One region of the Litchfieldia luteola genome, then DNA from elsewhere that is predicted to be linked to it. Evidence: predicted binding sites of a transcription regulator. Region 1 holds the regulator's gene; the other holds the start of a gene.
What was found. The regulator Rex, encoded in region 1, represses fermentation and respiration genes when NADH is low (regulators of the CRP and FNR family bind a similar motif). The targets are predictions, from matches to a motif close to TTGTGAAATATTTCACAA.

Region 2: the regulator Rex is predicted to act here: its motif matches at 4,978-4,995, upstream of J2Z26_RS02340 (YwiC-like family protein).

Annotation. Positions count from the first base shown of each region.
Region 1 is NZ_JAGGKM010000014.1:2,474-10,053, forward strand. Features, by position in the region: gene tsaB (tRNA (adenosine(37)-N6)-threonylcarbamoyltransferase complex dimerization subunit type 1 TsaB) at 1-532, shown strand, start outside; gene rimI (ribosomal protein S18-alanine N-acetyltransferase) at 559-1,008, shown strand; gene tsaD (tRNA (adenosine(37)-N6)-threonylcarbamoyltransferase complex transferase subunit TsaD) at 1,005-2,030, shown strand; gene J2Z26_RS21600 (ABC-F family ATP-binding cassette domain-containing protein) at 2,259-4,196, opposite strand; gene moaC (cyclic pyranopterin monophosphate synthase MoaC) at 4,441-4,962, shown strand; gene J2Z26_RS21610 (redox-sensing transcriptional repressor Rex) at 4,959-5,597, shown strand; gene J2Z26_RS21615 (twin-arginine translocase TatA/TatE family subunit) at 5,628-5,813, shown strand; gene tatC (twin-arginine translocase subunit TatC) at 5,857-6,606, shown strand; gene J2Z26_RS21625 (YdiK family protein) at 6,626-6,829, opposite strand; gene J2Z26_RS21630 (CPBP family intramembrane glutamic endopeptidase) at 6,859-7,580, opposite strand, start outside.
Region 2 is NZ_JAGGKM010000001.1:450,310-457,889, forward strand. Features, by position in the region: gene ric (iron-sulfur cluster repair di-iron protein) at 1-656, opposite strand, end outside; gene J2Z26_RS02315 (molybdopterin molybdotransferase MoeA) at 932-2,200, shown strand; gene mobB (molybdopterin-guanine dinucleotide biosynthesis protein B) at 2,185-2,712, shown strand; gene J2Z26_RS02325 (molybdenum cofactor biosynthesis protein MoaE) at 2,705-3,175, shown strand; gene J2Z26_RS02330 (MoaD/ThiS family protein) at 3,172-3,405, shown strand; gene J2Z26_RS02335 (nuclease-related domain-containing protein) at 3,998-4,903, opposite strand; gene J2Z26_RS02340 (YwiC-like family protein) at 5,054-5,773, shown strand; gene J2Z26_RS02345 (undecaprenyl-diphosphate phosphatase) at 5,814-6,635, opposite strand; gene J2Z26_RS02350 (YjzC family protein) at 6,851-7,030, shown strand; gene clpB (ATP-dependent chaperone ClpB) at 7,156-7,580, shown strand, end outside.

The sequences.
Region 1 (7,580 bases):
TAGTGAAGTAGAAAAGATTGTTGTTGCACATGGTCCAGGGTCTTATACTGGAGTTAGAATTGGTGTTACGATAGCTAAAACCTTGGCATGGGCTTTAAAAATACCGTTAGTTGGTGTATCGAGCCTTGAGGTTCTAGCAGCAAATGGTCAATATTTTCAGGGAAGTCTATCACCAATTTTTGATGCTAGAAGAGGTCAAGTGTATACTGGTCTTTATGCATATGAGGAAGGTCAGTTTGTTAGTAAAAAAAATGATCGGATTGTTTTACTAAAGGACTGGTTGAAGGAATTGAAAGAGGAAAATCAGAAAGTTTTATTTTTGGGGAATGACTTAGCGATTCATAAGACAACGATTCAGGAAGAATTAGAAGACTTAGCTATATTTGCAAGCTCGAGCCTGAATAATCCTCGTCCAAGTGAATTGGCACTTTTAGGTGTAACAAGGGAAGAACAGGATGTTCATTCTTTTGTTCCTAACTATATTCGAATGGTAGAAGCAGAAACAAACTGGTTAGCATCACAAAATAAATAGAAGATTAAAGCAAGATGGAGATCAAAATGGAAACAACAATTAACTTTCGTCCAATGACGATTTACGATATAGATCAAATTCTTGTAATTGAGCATCTAGCATTTGCAACTCCTTGGAGTCGAGAGGCCTTTTATAATGAATTAATGAACAATCAATTTGCTAAGTATATTGTTATGTTAGATAAAGGAAGAGTCATTGGGTATTGTGGTATGTGGATTGTCGTCGATGAAGCTCATATAACCAATGTGGCTGTTCTTCCACAATATAGAGGTAAAAAGCTTGGGGAGGCTTTGATGCAAAAAGCAATGGACCTTTCAAAGCAGTATGGAGCACTGTCAATGACGTTAGAGGTACGTGTATCAAATGTCGTAGCACAGTCTTTATATAAAAAGTTAGGGTTTCAACCTGGTGGTATTAGAAAGAATTATTATACTGATAATAATGAAGATGCAATAGTAATGTGGGTGAATTTATGACAACTGATAACCAAATTATATTAGGTATAGAGACAAGCTGTGATGAAACAGCAGTTGCAGTAATAAAAAATGGAAAAGAAATCGTAGCAAATGTAGTTGCATCTCAGATTGAAAGTCATAAAAGGTTTGGTGGGGTTGTTCCTGAGATTGCTTCTAGACATCATGTAGAACAAATGACTATCGTGCTTGAAGAAGCGATGAATCAGGCGAACATAGATTTCTCGGATATTGATGCGATTGCTGTAACAGAAGGGCCTGGCCTAGTTGGAGCATTGCTAGTTGGGGTAAATGCAGCAAAAGCAATTGCGTTTGCGCACAATATACCATTAATAGGAGTACACCATATCGCAGGGCATATCTATGCAAATCGATTGATTCAAGAACTTCAATTTCCTTTACTATCATTAGTGGTGTCTGGAGGACATACAGAGCTCGTCTATATGAAGGAGCATGGATCCTTCAAAGTCATCGGTGAAACACGAGACGATGCAGCAGGAGAAGCTTATGATAAGGTTGCTCGAACTCTAAATCTACCTTATCCAGGTGGGCCACATATCGACCGACTTGCTGGGGAAGGGAATCCTACTATTGATCTTCCGCGAGCTTGGCTAGAAGAGGGGTCCTATGATTTTAGCTTTAGTGGTTTAAAATCAAGCGTTATTAATACTCTACATAATGCAGAGCAACGTGGAGAGACCATTGATTCCAAGGACTTAGCTGCAAGTTTTCAGGCAAGTGTTATTGATGTTTTAGTTACAAAAACAGTCAAAGCTGCAAAAGAATACGATGTTAAACAAGTATTACTTGCTGGTGGAGTTGCAGCTAATAAAGGCTTACGTCAGAGCTTGGAAAAAGCTTTTGTAGAATTAAATGGGATAGAACTTATTATCCCACCGCTTTCACTCTGTACCGATAACGCAGCTATGATAGCAGCGGCAGGTAGCATTCTCTATGATAAAGGAATACGCTCGGATTATGCCTTAAATGCAAATCCTGGACTAGATTTAGAGATACATGGGTAAAAAAAAGCATGGATTGTAGAAATCCATGCTTTTTTTGTTTATACACAGGGTTATCAACAGTTTTGTGCATAACTTTCCGAATCCCAGTCAAATCAAATCATTTATAATGGATAAAAAATGTGGATAACTTATGATTTTATTGTGGACAATGTGGATAAGTACGTTGATAACCTTATTTTAAAGGCTAGTAATGTGAATAATATTGTGGAAAATAAAAATCAGTGGAGGTTATCCACTGATTTCGTGTAATGTTTCCCATTCAGCCATTAACAATTCTAGTTTAGAGTTTGCTTTTGCCGTTTCCTCGTTTAAAGCTTGTACTCTTTCATGGTCTTGATAAACCTCAGGATCACATAGTAACTGATCATTTTCTTCAATTTTACTTTCAAGTTCCGATATTTCAACTTCAATTTCTTCAATTCTTCTTTTCCGTTGGCGCTCTAGCTTTTTAGCTTCTTTTTCTTGTTCATAGGAGAGCTTGTCTGTCTTCTCTTCTACTTTTTTCTGCTGTGGAACCTGTTTCTTCTCGAGGGCTTCTAATTCAACCATCTCAGCTTTTTTTTCCACATAATAGTCATAATCACCAAGGTATTCAGTAAGTGAAATTGTGGATAACTCAAATATTTTAGTTGCAATTCGATTGATAAAATAACGGTCATGTGAAACAAATAGAATTGTACCCGGATAGTCTACTAGGGCGTTTTCTAATACTTCCTTGCTATCTAAATCTAAGTGGTTAGTAGGCTCGTCGAGTATTAAGAAATTAGCTTTCTGCATCATCAGCTTAGCTAGTGCAAGACGTGCTTTTTCACCACCACTTAAAGTGGATACAGTTTTTAACACATCATCTCCTGAAAATAGGAAATTTCCTAGCACAGTTCGAATATCTTTTTCATTTTTTAGAGGGTACTCATCCCAAAGCTCGTTGAGGACACGCTTATTTGAAGTCAGGTTCGCCTGTTCTTGGTCATAATACCCAATTGAAACATTTGAGCCAAATTGAAAATGGCCATCAACAGGTGTTAGTTTTTTTATAATTGCTTTCAATAATGTTGATTTTCCAATTCCATTTGGACCGACTAACGCTATACTGTCACTGCGACTAATTGAAAATGATATATTCTTAATCGTAGGCTTTGAGCCTGGATAAGCAATGGATAGATTTGCTCCTTTTAAGACATCGTTCCCACTCTGTCTTTCAATATCAAATAGAAAGGAAGCTGATTTTTCATCTCCGAGAGGTGAAGACATCATATCCATTCTTTCAAGTTGTTTTCTCCGGCTCTGTGCTCTTTTTGTTGTGGATGCACGAGCAAGGTTTTTTTGAATAAAATCTTTTAGTTTTGCAACTTCATCTTGCTGCTTTTCATATCGCTTAAGCTCAAGCTCGTAGTTTTCAGCCTTTTGTTTTAAGTAATGACTATAGTTGCCAGTAAACTTTGTTGAGGTCGTTCTAGAGATTTCATATACCTGATTAACAACCTTATCCAGGAAATAGCGATCATGGGATACGATGAGAATTGCTCCTTGATAACCTTGCAGATATTGTTCAAGCCATGTTAACGTAGCAATATCTAAGTGGTTCGTCGGCTCGTCCAATATTAATAAGTCAGGTTTCGTTAATAATAGTTTACATAAGGCTAAGCGCGTCTTTTGCCCACCACTTAAAGATGAAATAGACGTATTGTAATCAAAATCTGAGAAATTAAATCCATGTAAAATGGATCTAATATCAGATTCATATTGGTAGCCACCTTGCTCTTTAAAGTTTATTTGCAATTGGTCATATTCAGCCAATAATCGTTGATAACTAGCTTCATTTTGGATGATATCGGGATCACCCATTTTCTGTTCAAGTTCTCTTAGGTCAGCTTCTAGTTTTTTCAATGGTGCAAAGACAGTCAACATCTCATTCCAAATTGACAGACTTGATTCGAGACCTGTATCTTGTGCTAAGTAGTTGATTGAGAGGTTTTTTGGCTTAATGATTTCTCCACCATCATGGGACATTTGCCCGGAAATAATTTTTAGTAGTGTAGATTTACCCGCACCATTTCTTCCTACAAGGGCAATTCTATCTCTTGATTGTACTTCTAGTTTTATATTAGATAAAATAAGATCAGCACCAAAGTATTTTTTTAGCTGATTTACTTGTAATAAAATCATGTTTATTCACCTCTTAGTATAAGCTAAGTGTATCTTATCAGAGCTTGAGAGGGCAACTTATTATACAGCATTAGAGTAATACTAAAAATACCCATATCACAATTGTGTCAAAACTTTGAACAAACTCTTTCCTTTAACGATATGGATTTTATTAGGATGCAACTAAGAAAGTGAAATAAATCACAGAACTTCATAAGACAGACGAGGTAAAATAGTGTATAGTCTACTATGGGAGGAGATTTATATGTCGTCTTTCACTCATTTTAATGATCAAGGTCGTGCCAAAATGGTAGACATTACAGATAAAACGAGTACCATTCGGACTGCAATTGCAAAGTCGAGTGTTCAAGTAAATAAAGAGATATACGAAAAGATAACCCAAAATGCAATTAAAAAGGGTGATGTGCTAGCTGTTGCTCAAGTAGCAGGAATTATGGCTGCCAAAAAAACCTCTGATATTATTCCAATGTGTCACCCACTTGCATTAAAAGGGGTAGATATTTCATTTAATTGGAAGAATGAAGAAGAAGAATATCATCTGCTTATACGTGTTGAAGTTAAGACAAAGGGAAGTACGGGTGTTGAGATGGAAGCTCTAACTGCTGCATCTGCAACAGCCTTAACTGTATATGACATGTGTAAAGCAGTCGATAAAGGGATGATCATCGGTCCTACTTTCTTAATAGAAAAAACAGGTGGTAAAAACGGAGACTTTAAAAGAGATGAAAGCCTTTTAGATGGTTTGAATGTGGGGGATGAAAGTTGAATATAGATCAATCAAAAATACCACAAGCAACTGCTAAAAGATTACCGTTATACTATAGATTTTTAAAGAACCTACATGCCTCAGGAAAGTTAAGAGTTTCCTCTGCAGAACTGAGTGAGGCAGTAAAAGTGGATTCAGCAACAATTCGCCGAGACTTTTCCTATTTTGGAGCGTTGGGAAAAAAAGGATATGGATACAATGTGAATTATCTGTTATCCTTTTTCAGAAAAACGTTAGATCAAGATGAATTAACTGCAGTAACGTTAATTGGAGTAGGTAATTTAGGAACTGCATTTTTGCACTATAACTTCTCTAAAAACAATAATACTAAAATAGAATTGGCTTTTGATGTAGATCAATCAAAAATCGGAACAGAAGTTGGTGGCGTATCAGTCTATCATTTAGATGAACTAGAGGAACGTTTACCTGAAAATGTAACGGTTGCTATATTAACTGTACCTGTTGGGTCAGCTCAACCGATCACAGACCGCTTAATACAAAAAGGGATAAAGGGAATATTGAACTTTACCCCAGCTCGAATAAATGTTCCGGAGCACATTAGGGTACATCATATTGATTTAGCAGTAGAATTACAGTCACTCGTATACTTCTTAAAACATTATCCAAGTGAATAAATAAGAATCCCTTTAAAGGAGGTGAAGGATATGCCGAATATTGGAATTGGAAGCCTTCTACTAATCGTGTTTGTAGCACTATTAATTTTTGGACCTAGAAAATTACCTGAGCTTGGAAAAGCAGCGGGTAATACACTTCGTGAATTTAAGAACGCAACAAAAGGTTTAGCTGATGATGAAGACGAGGACAAAAAGAAAAATGAAGAACTAAAATAACTTTTGATTTAAAATGCTTTAGTTGTGGTTAGGATGATTCATTATGACAGAAAAAGAAATGTCCGTATATGACCATATAGGTGAGCTTCGAAAACGACTGATATATATAGTCGTTTTCTTTTTCCTGGCTATGGTTGGTGGCTTTTTCTTAGCAGAACCGATAATTGTATATTTACAACATGCGGACGAAGCTAAGGAATTAACGATGAACTCGTTTCGCCCTGCGGACCCAATTAAAATATATATGCAATTTGCTTTTATTATAGCATTTGTAATCACTTCACCCATTATCTTATATCAATTATGGGCTTTCATTAGTCCAGGACTTTACGAAAAAGAACGCAAAGTAACCTTGAGTTATATTCCCATTTCTGTATTTCTGTTTCTAGTGGGTATTTCCTTTTCTTACTTTATTCTTTTCCCGTTCGTTTTTGACTTTATGGGAAGACTTGCTGATCGGTTAGACATAAATCAAGTGATCGGAATTAATGAGTACTTTCAGTTTCTTTTTCAACTAACTCTTCCATTTGGGCTACTTTTCCAAATGCCAGTAGTTATTATGTTTTTAACAAGGCTTGGAATTGTAACTCCAATGTTTTTGGTGAAAGTACGAAAGTATGCGTACTTTGTCCTCTTAGTCATTGGAGCGTTTATAACTCCACCTGAACTGTTGTCACATATGATGGTAACTCTTCCGTTGTTTGGACTATATGAAATCAGTATTCTTGTATCTAAAGGTGCATATCGGAAAGCGAAGAAAGCAGAAATGCTCTATCAAAATGAACAAAAATAAACCTCCCGATTTGGGAGGTTTATTTATTTTTAAGCTGTTTGATTTTATTATTTAAGGAAAACATTCGAATGGCTACTCCAAAGTCAAAAGTAGCTACAGCGATCAGTAGAATGGTTCCAAAATTCCAGATTGTATCTTCAACACTTTCTACGGCTAAATAAGTGAATAGTAATCCCATTAGTGTATACATAATTCCCATGAAAAAGGGTGATGTTCGACGCATTGTAAGTCCTCCAGTGAAGTTCCGTTAACCTATAATAAGAAAGATATGAAAGATTGCATTTTCTCTGCTTCTTTCATAATCCTTTCAATATCCTCTGCAAAAATAGTTTGCACGACTACGACAAGTGTATTCATGGCTACATGAGCGAATATAGGTACAAGCAAACGCCCTGTCTTTACGTAAAGAAATGCAAAGGTAAAGCCCATAGCTGAATATAATAACAAGTGCTCTGGTTCCATATGAACAAGTGCAAAGATAACTGAACTTAGGAAAGCAGAGATCCAGAAATTGAATTTTCGATAAAATGATCCAAAAATAATTTTTCTAAAAATAATCTCCTCAAGAATAGGTCCGATAATAGATGTAACGATAATCAGTAAAGGTGTAGTCTTTATCAGTTGGATAATTTGTTGAGTGTTCTCTGAGCCAGGTTCAATACCAAGAAGGTTTATTTCAATACTAGCAGCGATACCTTGAGCAAACATGGCTAAAAATACCCCACCAACAGCCCATCCTACTGCACTCGCCCCTGAAGAACGCTGATCAGCTAAATGTCTGTCTTTTATATCTTGTCGTAATATATATAAAATCATTAGTAAAGCTGCAAAGAAGCTAATAATTAGCCAGTATGTAGATGCGAGAGTGAAGGCTGTATCATAATCTTCTCCACCGAACCCAAAGTATAATAATATCGGAATTCCAATAATTCCAGAAAGTTGCATTACTATATAAGTCAAAATGACATACCAAT
Region 2 (7,580 bases), on a different contig from region 1:
TGCTGAAATAAATCAGATTCTAAATATTCTAGACGCTGGTAAACAAGTCGGTAAGTACCGCATGCTCCCAGTGGAGGAGTGAAGTCATTCGTAATTTCACGAATTTCTTTTATAATATCTCCGGCTCCGTCATGATCATCTTCAAGTTCGTTAATTAGTTTTTTCATTTTTTCAAGAGTTTCTGGTGTTGGATTGTTTTCATATTCTAAAATAAACGGAAATGCTTCTGTTTCTTCCTTAATTGTGTGTTGCTCTAATTCTGCTTTTAACTGGTTAAAGAGAGAATGAATTCTAGCGAGATGTTTATGCTCTGCGCCATGAACACGTAAAACCTTTGTGACATAAGGAGTAAGCTGAGGTAGCTCCTCATTTAGGTAACGATGATGCTTATTAATAATGTGTTCAATTAACTCGCTGTAAGAAGCATTTGCCCAGTCAATCTCCCGTTCATTACGTTCTTTCATATCGTAATAAAGTTCATTCAAACGACTTACTACTTCCTCAGCAGATAAATTTCTCTCCTGTATAGCATCTATAAGTGGTCGATTTCCTCCACAACAAAAGTCAATTCGATAAGATTTAAATAGGTCCCCAGCTTTAGGAAACTTTGTTACAACTTCACCAATGATAGATTGTTCAGTAAAAACGTGTTCCATGAGTAGTACCTCCAATTGTTATTAAATTTGGTTCTAAACATAGAATAACGTGATTGGTTATTTTAAGAGGTGATTCAAATCACACTATGAGTTAATTTTTTATCACTATATGTGATAACCATCACAAACCGATAGAAAGAATGTTGCTACTATAGATATAGTGGGAAAAGGGTGTTCAACAACACAAGGTAACACTCTTTATTTTGAACAAACGAAAGAATGAAGTACAATAGAATGTAATCTAAAATAGTTTGAGATATAAGGAGATAGTAAAAATGGTAGAAAAACGTACGCCTATTCCTGTACATGAGGCTGTAGAAAAAATCATGTTCTTTGCAAGCAGTGGAGAGACCGAACTAATCCCTCTAGAAGAATGCTATGGGAGATTTCTAGCTGAGGATCTAAAGGCAGACCATGATGTTCCACCCTTTGACCGTTCTCCATATGACGGGTTTGCAATTAGGTCTGAGGATACGAAACTAGCCAATCAGTCCAACGCTGTTGAATTTGAAGTTATAGAAGAGATTGGTGCGGGTTCTGTAGCGAAGCAGGAAGTCGGTGCCTTTCAAGCTATTCGAATTATGACAGGTGCACAAATGCCAATCCAATGTGATGCAGTGGTCATGCTTGAGTTAACAAAAGAATATGAGCGAGATGGCCGTAAATATATGTCATTAAAAAGACAATTACAATCTGGTGATAATATTTCTTTTCAAGGTGAAGATACCCAAAAGGGGAATGTCTTGGTTGAAAAGGGAACAAGAATTAACCCAGGAGTGTCGGCACTTTTAGCTACGTTTGGTTATGACAAGGTGTTAGTTGGAAGAAAGCCAACCGTAGGAATTTATGCTACTGGAACTGAATTACTTGATGTCCATGAAGGGCTTGTCCCAGGAAAAATTCGAAATAGTAACTCATATATGATTCGAAGCCAAGTCGAGCGTGCAGGTGCTGAGCCTATTTACTTTGGGAAACTTGCAGATGATTTTGATACTTGTTATGAAGCGATTAAGGAAGCCATTGAGAAGGTAGACATATTGATTACGACAGGTGGCGTATCTGTAGGTGATTATGATTACCTACCGGATATTTATAAAAAATTAGGTGCAGAAGTACTTTTTAATAAGATTGGAATGAGACCTGGTAGTGTCACTACAGTTGCTCAGTTCGAGGGCAAGTTACTATTCGGTTTATCAGGAAATCCTTCAGCGTGTTATGTAGGTTTCGAGTTGTTTGTTAGACCAATTATACGGACACTGCTAAATAATCCGAATCCGCATTTAAAGAAGATTACAGCTCGACTAGATGTTGATTTCCCTAAACCAAACCCTTTTACCCGATTTGTACGTAGTAGCATCTCTTTTAAAGATGGGATGGTTTCTGTTACTCCAAGTGGTTTAGACAAGTCAAATGTTGTCACTTCACTCTCCGGTGCGAATGCCTTAATGGTGCTTCCAGGAGGAACAAGGGGCTATGAACAAGGAATGCAAGTAGATGTTTTACTACTTGAAGATGAAGAGGGATGTCAATGGCCCTGGAACTAGATGTACCCGTCATACAGGTAGTTGGCTATCAAAATAGCGGAAAAACAACATATGTTGAAAAGCTAATAAAGCAAGCGACTACACTAGGTTTAAGAGTAGCAACGGTTAAACACCATGGTCATGGTGGTATGCCTGATATGTTGGATAATGGGAAAGATTCAGATCGACACCGCTTGGCTGGAGCACTGGCAGCAAGCGTAGAAGGTGATGGTGTTTTACAATTATATTGTAAAAGAGATGAATGGAAGTTAAATGACATTCTTAGTATCTATAAGCATCTCCCAATTGATTTGGTCATTGTAGAAGGATATAAAAATGAAAACTATCCAAAGGTTGTTTTAGTTCGTAATGAGGATGATATAACTTTACTAGATCGGCTCACGAACATTATGGCAGTTATTTCTTGGTTTCCTTTGGAAGAAGAAGTAAAGCAGAGGTTTGTGACATTTAATCTTAGCAATGATGAATCGGTATTACTTATATTACAAGCAGTGAGGGAAAGACATGAATGAAAAACGGTTTATACTAACGGAAGATATTATTAATATGGAAGAAGTGACAAATAAGGTCATTCGTCGTGAAGCGGGTGCAGTTACCACTTTTACTGGAACAGTGCGCGAATTTACGAAAAGCAAACGAACACTCTATCTAGAGTATGATGCCTATGTTCCGATGGCAGAAAAGAAGCTTGAACAGATTGGTGATGAAATAAACGAGAAATGGCCAGATTCAATGGTAGCCATTACGCATCGTATTGGTAGATTAGAGATTTCAGATATAGCTGTTGTTATCGCAGTTTCCACACCGCATAGACGTGATGCTTATGAAGCAAATGAATACGCCATTGAACGTATTAAGGAAATCGTACCTATTTGGAAAAAGGAACATTGGGAAGACGGTGAGATGTGGATAGGAGATCAACTTGAGAAGAAATCCTATCCAACTGGTAAGCCGGAACAGGAGGACTTAGTGTGATTACTGTATTATTTTTTGCACATCTACAGGACGCAGTTGGACAAGAAAAAGTGATAATGGATAAGGCACCTATTTCGATTGCTGATTTGAAGAAAGAGCTGGTGGAGCTGTATTCGCTGCCGGGCCTTGAAAATGTGATGTTTGCGATAAATGAGGAATATGCAACAGGTGATGATCTTGTTAATGATGGGGATACTGTTGCTTTGATACCACCGGTTAGTGGTGGGTGATAAGAGTCGACAAGCACGGGGTTGGTGGTGCTTGTCGGTTTTTTTGTGTTGGATATTGTGTGAACTGGCTGGTTTAAGTTTACGTTCCGGGAAATAGACGAAATTGGGAAATGAGGTAACGTAAACGGATTTACGTTCCGGGAAATAGACGAAATTGGGAAATGAGGTAACGTAAACGGGTTTACGCTTTGGGAAATAGCCGAATTTGGGAAATGAGTTCACGTAAACCAGGTTACGTGCCGGGAAATAGCTGAAATCTGGAAATAAGGTAACGTAAACGGGTTTACGTTTTGGGAAATAGCTAGAATTGGGAAATGAGGTCACGTAAACGGGTTTACGTGCCGGGAAATAGCTGGAATTGGAAAATGAGGTCACGTAAACGGGTTTACGTGCCGGGAAATAGCTGAAATCTGGAAATAAGGTAACGTAAACGGGTTTACGTTTTGGGAAATAGCCGAAATTGGGAAATGAGGTAACGTAAACCAGTTTACGTTCCGGGAAATAGCCGGAATTGGGAAATAAGGTAACGTAAACCAGTTTGCGTTCCGGGAAATAGCCGAAAGCGGGAAATAAGGTCACGTAACCCAATTTACTAATCTTTAATAATAAAATAGCTAGACTTTCCATACCCAATCATCTTAAATTTACTTAATAGAGTATTACGTATGGATTTCTTAGGAAAGACTTGCCCACACCATTCCCAAATAGCCTTCGTTGTTATTCTCTCCTCAGGGAAAAGTAAATTAAACTCGATGATACTTCTAAATATTGCACCCGAATATTCTTCAATATACCCACATTGAGAACATACTAGAGATTCAGTAAAGAAAGTATGACAACATGGGCAATAAATCCCTTTATTAAGCTGTTCATACGTATACTTTGGTATTCTACTATAAGGAGACTCTTTTAGGTGAAGTGAAAGTAGATGTTTGGAGATTTTCCTATCGTGTGAGGTAACCCCTGACATCTTAAAGGAAAGTTCATTTACAAAACGATTTAACTGTGATGGAAATATAATTTGGGGGTTTCGTGGAGCGTTATAAAGGTGAAACTCGGGGTTGATAAAGATAAGAAAAGGTCTAACAATACCACTAAATCCTATTTCTTTAAGTAACCGCAGTATTAATGTTTCTGCTCGCTGAAGCTGTAAGATAGGATTTTGTATTTCTGTATCTGAAACAGAATACCAACGATCTTTCTCAATATAAAAATCACCCTCATAATTCTTAACTTCGAATAAATAAACTGTGTTATTACTGATAAGTAATGAGTCAATCTGGAATACTTTACTATTTATATCATAGATCAAATCATTTAATGCTAAGTATTTTTCATTAGACAATTGACTAACCAACAAATCAAAATCCAACTCCCCCACAAATCCTTTCTCAAGGTTCAAACAGTAATTCCGTTCTTTTTCCAAGAGAGACATTCTTGCATTCAATGCCCGAAAAGTCCTCAGTTCCTTTGATTCAACACGCTGTTTTAAAATCAAGCGAACACCTCCATTTTGTATTTTCATAATCATTTTATTTTCACATTTCAAAAAAGACAAGCCTTTTTAACACTTTGTGACACACATCACATTCCAATGAACATCAATTCTTTATACTAAAAGTAACCTATTATGAAGAGGTGACGTACGGTGAAACCTTTACTACCAAAACAACATGGTGCTTGGGCAATGTTGCTAGTACCATTTTTTCTTGGGATGGGATTAGGACAAGTGTCCTGGATTCATATTCCACTATTTATAGGTTGGTTATTCTTATATTTAGCGACCTATCCATTATTACTGTGTTTTAAAAAAAGGAACAAACAACGTAAGCTGCACATGAAGTGGACCGCTACTTACTTTGTCCCAGTTATTGTTTCTCTGATTATAGTCCTACTATATGACTTGCGTTTTGTGTACTTTGGGCTTGTCATGGTTCCATTTTTTATCGTAAATGCCTATTATGCTAAACAAAATAATGAAAGAGCTCTTCTAAATGACCTATCTGCCATTTGCTCGTTTGGGATTGGTGGTGTAGCAAGTTACTTTGGTGGGACAGGAACGATTGACCTCTTGGCTCTTAGTGTCTGGGGACTTTCGATGTTGTTTTTTGCAGGAAGTACCTTCTTTGTAAAAACAATGATCCGGGAAAAAGGCAATCCGAAGTATCGCTGGATTTCATGGGGATTTCATTTTGGAGTGGTCCTGCTATTCATTGGAAGCGGATATTACCTCTTAACCATTGCTTACCTACCTAGCCTCGTTCGAGCAATATACTTTTACGGTAAAGCAATTACGATGATGAAGGTTGGTGTCCTCGAAATTGTAAACTCAGCTTTCTTTTTAACCGTCGTTTTACTTGTTATCTAAAAACAAAAAAGTGGTGAAATAACCATTCACCACTTCTTTCCTAAAATACGTTAAATAAAACAATCCCACCGCCAACAATAAAGCAATAAATAGCGAAGTAAGCTAAGTTTCCTCTTGCCATAATTCCCATAAACCACTTTAACGAGAAATAAGAAGCCACTAAAGAGCCAATAAATGCTACAGTGTATGGTAACAGCAAAGTATTCAAGTTAGGGTCGTTTAAAATATCCGAAAAGCTTAATAACATTCCACCGAAGCTAACAGGAATAAATAGTAAAAAAGAAAAGCGTAGAGCTGTTTCTTGCTTCATACCTAAGCCCATTGCTGCAACAATGGTTGCTCCGGAACGACTGATTCCAGGTATTAATGCAATGGCTTGAGCACACCCGATAATAATTGCATCTCTTAACGTTAACTCTGCATCATTTTTTCTTCCACGTAAATTACGAATGAACCAGAGTGCTACCCCTGTAATTAAAAGCGTAATCCCAATTAGTAGAATTCCTTCTTTAAAGAAGCTGGCAATTTGATCATCGAATAATACACCAATTACACCAGCTGGTATAGTTGCGATAACTAAATAGACAATAAATCGGAAATCAGATTTTGCTTCTACATCTCGGGTGGATATGTAACGAAGTCCATTTACGGTTAATCGAATTAAGTCCTCACGATAAATAAGCAAAACTGCTATAAGAGATGCTGCATTAACCAGTAACTCAAAACTCATTCCTTCAATAGATATGTCCAAAAAGTGCTGTGCAAGTAAAAGGTGACCGCTTGAGGAAACTGGTATTGGTTCAGTAACCCCTTGAAAAACGCCAAGAAACAAGTATTTTAAGAGTAAATATAACTTATCAATTGATTCCACAACTATATCCTCCAATTACGTTTTCATACTCTTTCCATTTAACTACATGTCCAGTAACGATGTAAAGTATTGCTTTTCTGTCTATTTATATTTGTCCTATAAGCAAGACATGCAATAAAAATGAGAAAAGGACCTAAATAAAACATGAAATGAAATACATCAGGAGATAATAGTTCTGTACCATGATAATGGAAGGAGGAATTGTGATGGGACAAAGTCATGAGTTTAGAGCTGGACATAAAGCTCCAAACAACGGGATTTATGTTGAAATTGGAGAAGAAGGAGACGGAGTTGTTAATCCTAAAAGTATAAAGCTTAAGGCGGGCGATCCGTTTCCGGAAAACTCTAATGATAAAAGAAAATGGACATATAAAAGAAAACCATAAGATACAAAAAAAGTCATCCTCTAAGCAGGATGGCTTTACTTATGGGATTTTTAGGATATAATAAAATTAAAGGTCAATAATGGTCAAACGCTACATAAAACTTCAAATTAAAGGGAGGCTTATAAATGGATCTTAATAAAATGACACAAAAACTTCAGGAAGCAGTGATGGAAGCCCAAACGCTTGCAATTCGTAATCAGCATCAGGAGGTTGACATTGTTCATTTATTCCTTACCTTACTTCGACAGTCAGATAGCCTCATAGTTCGTATTCTTCAAAAGCTAAACATCAATACAATTCAACTTGAACAAAAGATAGAAGAGTTACTTCAAAAAAAGCCACAAGTCTCGGGTACTGGGATAGAGGCAGGAAAGCTGTATATTACTGGGAGACTTCAGCAGCTTTTTATCCAGGCTGAAGAGGAAGCGAAACAATTACAAGATGAGTATTTATCTGTAGAACATATTATGCTCGCCCTAACAAAGGGAAAAAATTCATCAGAAATGGAAAAAATACTACAGCAATTTTCAGTCAGACGAGATGATGTTCA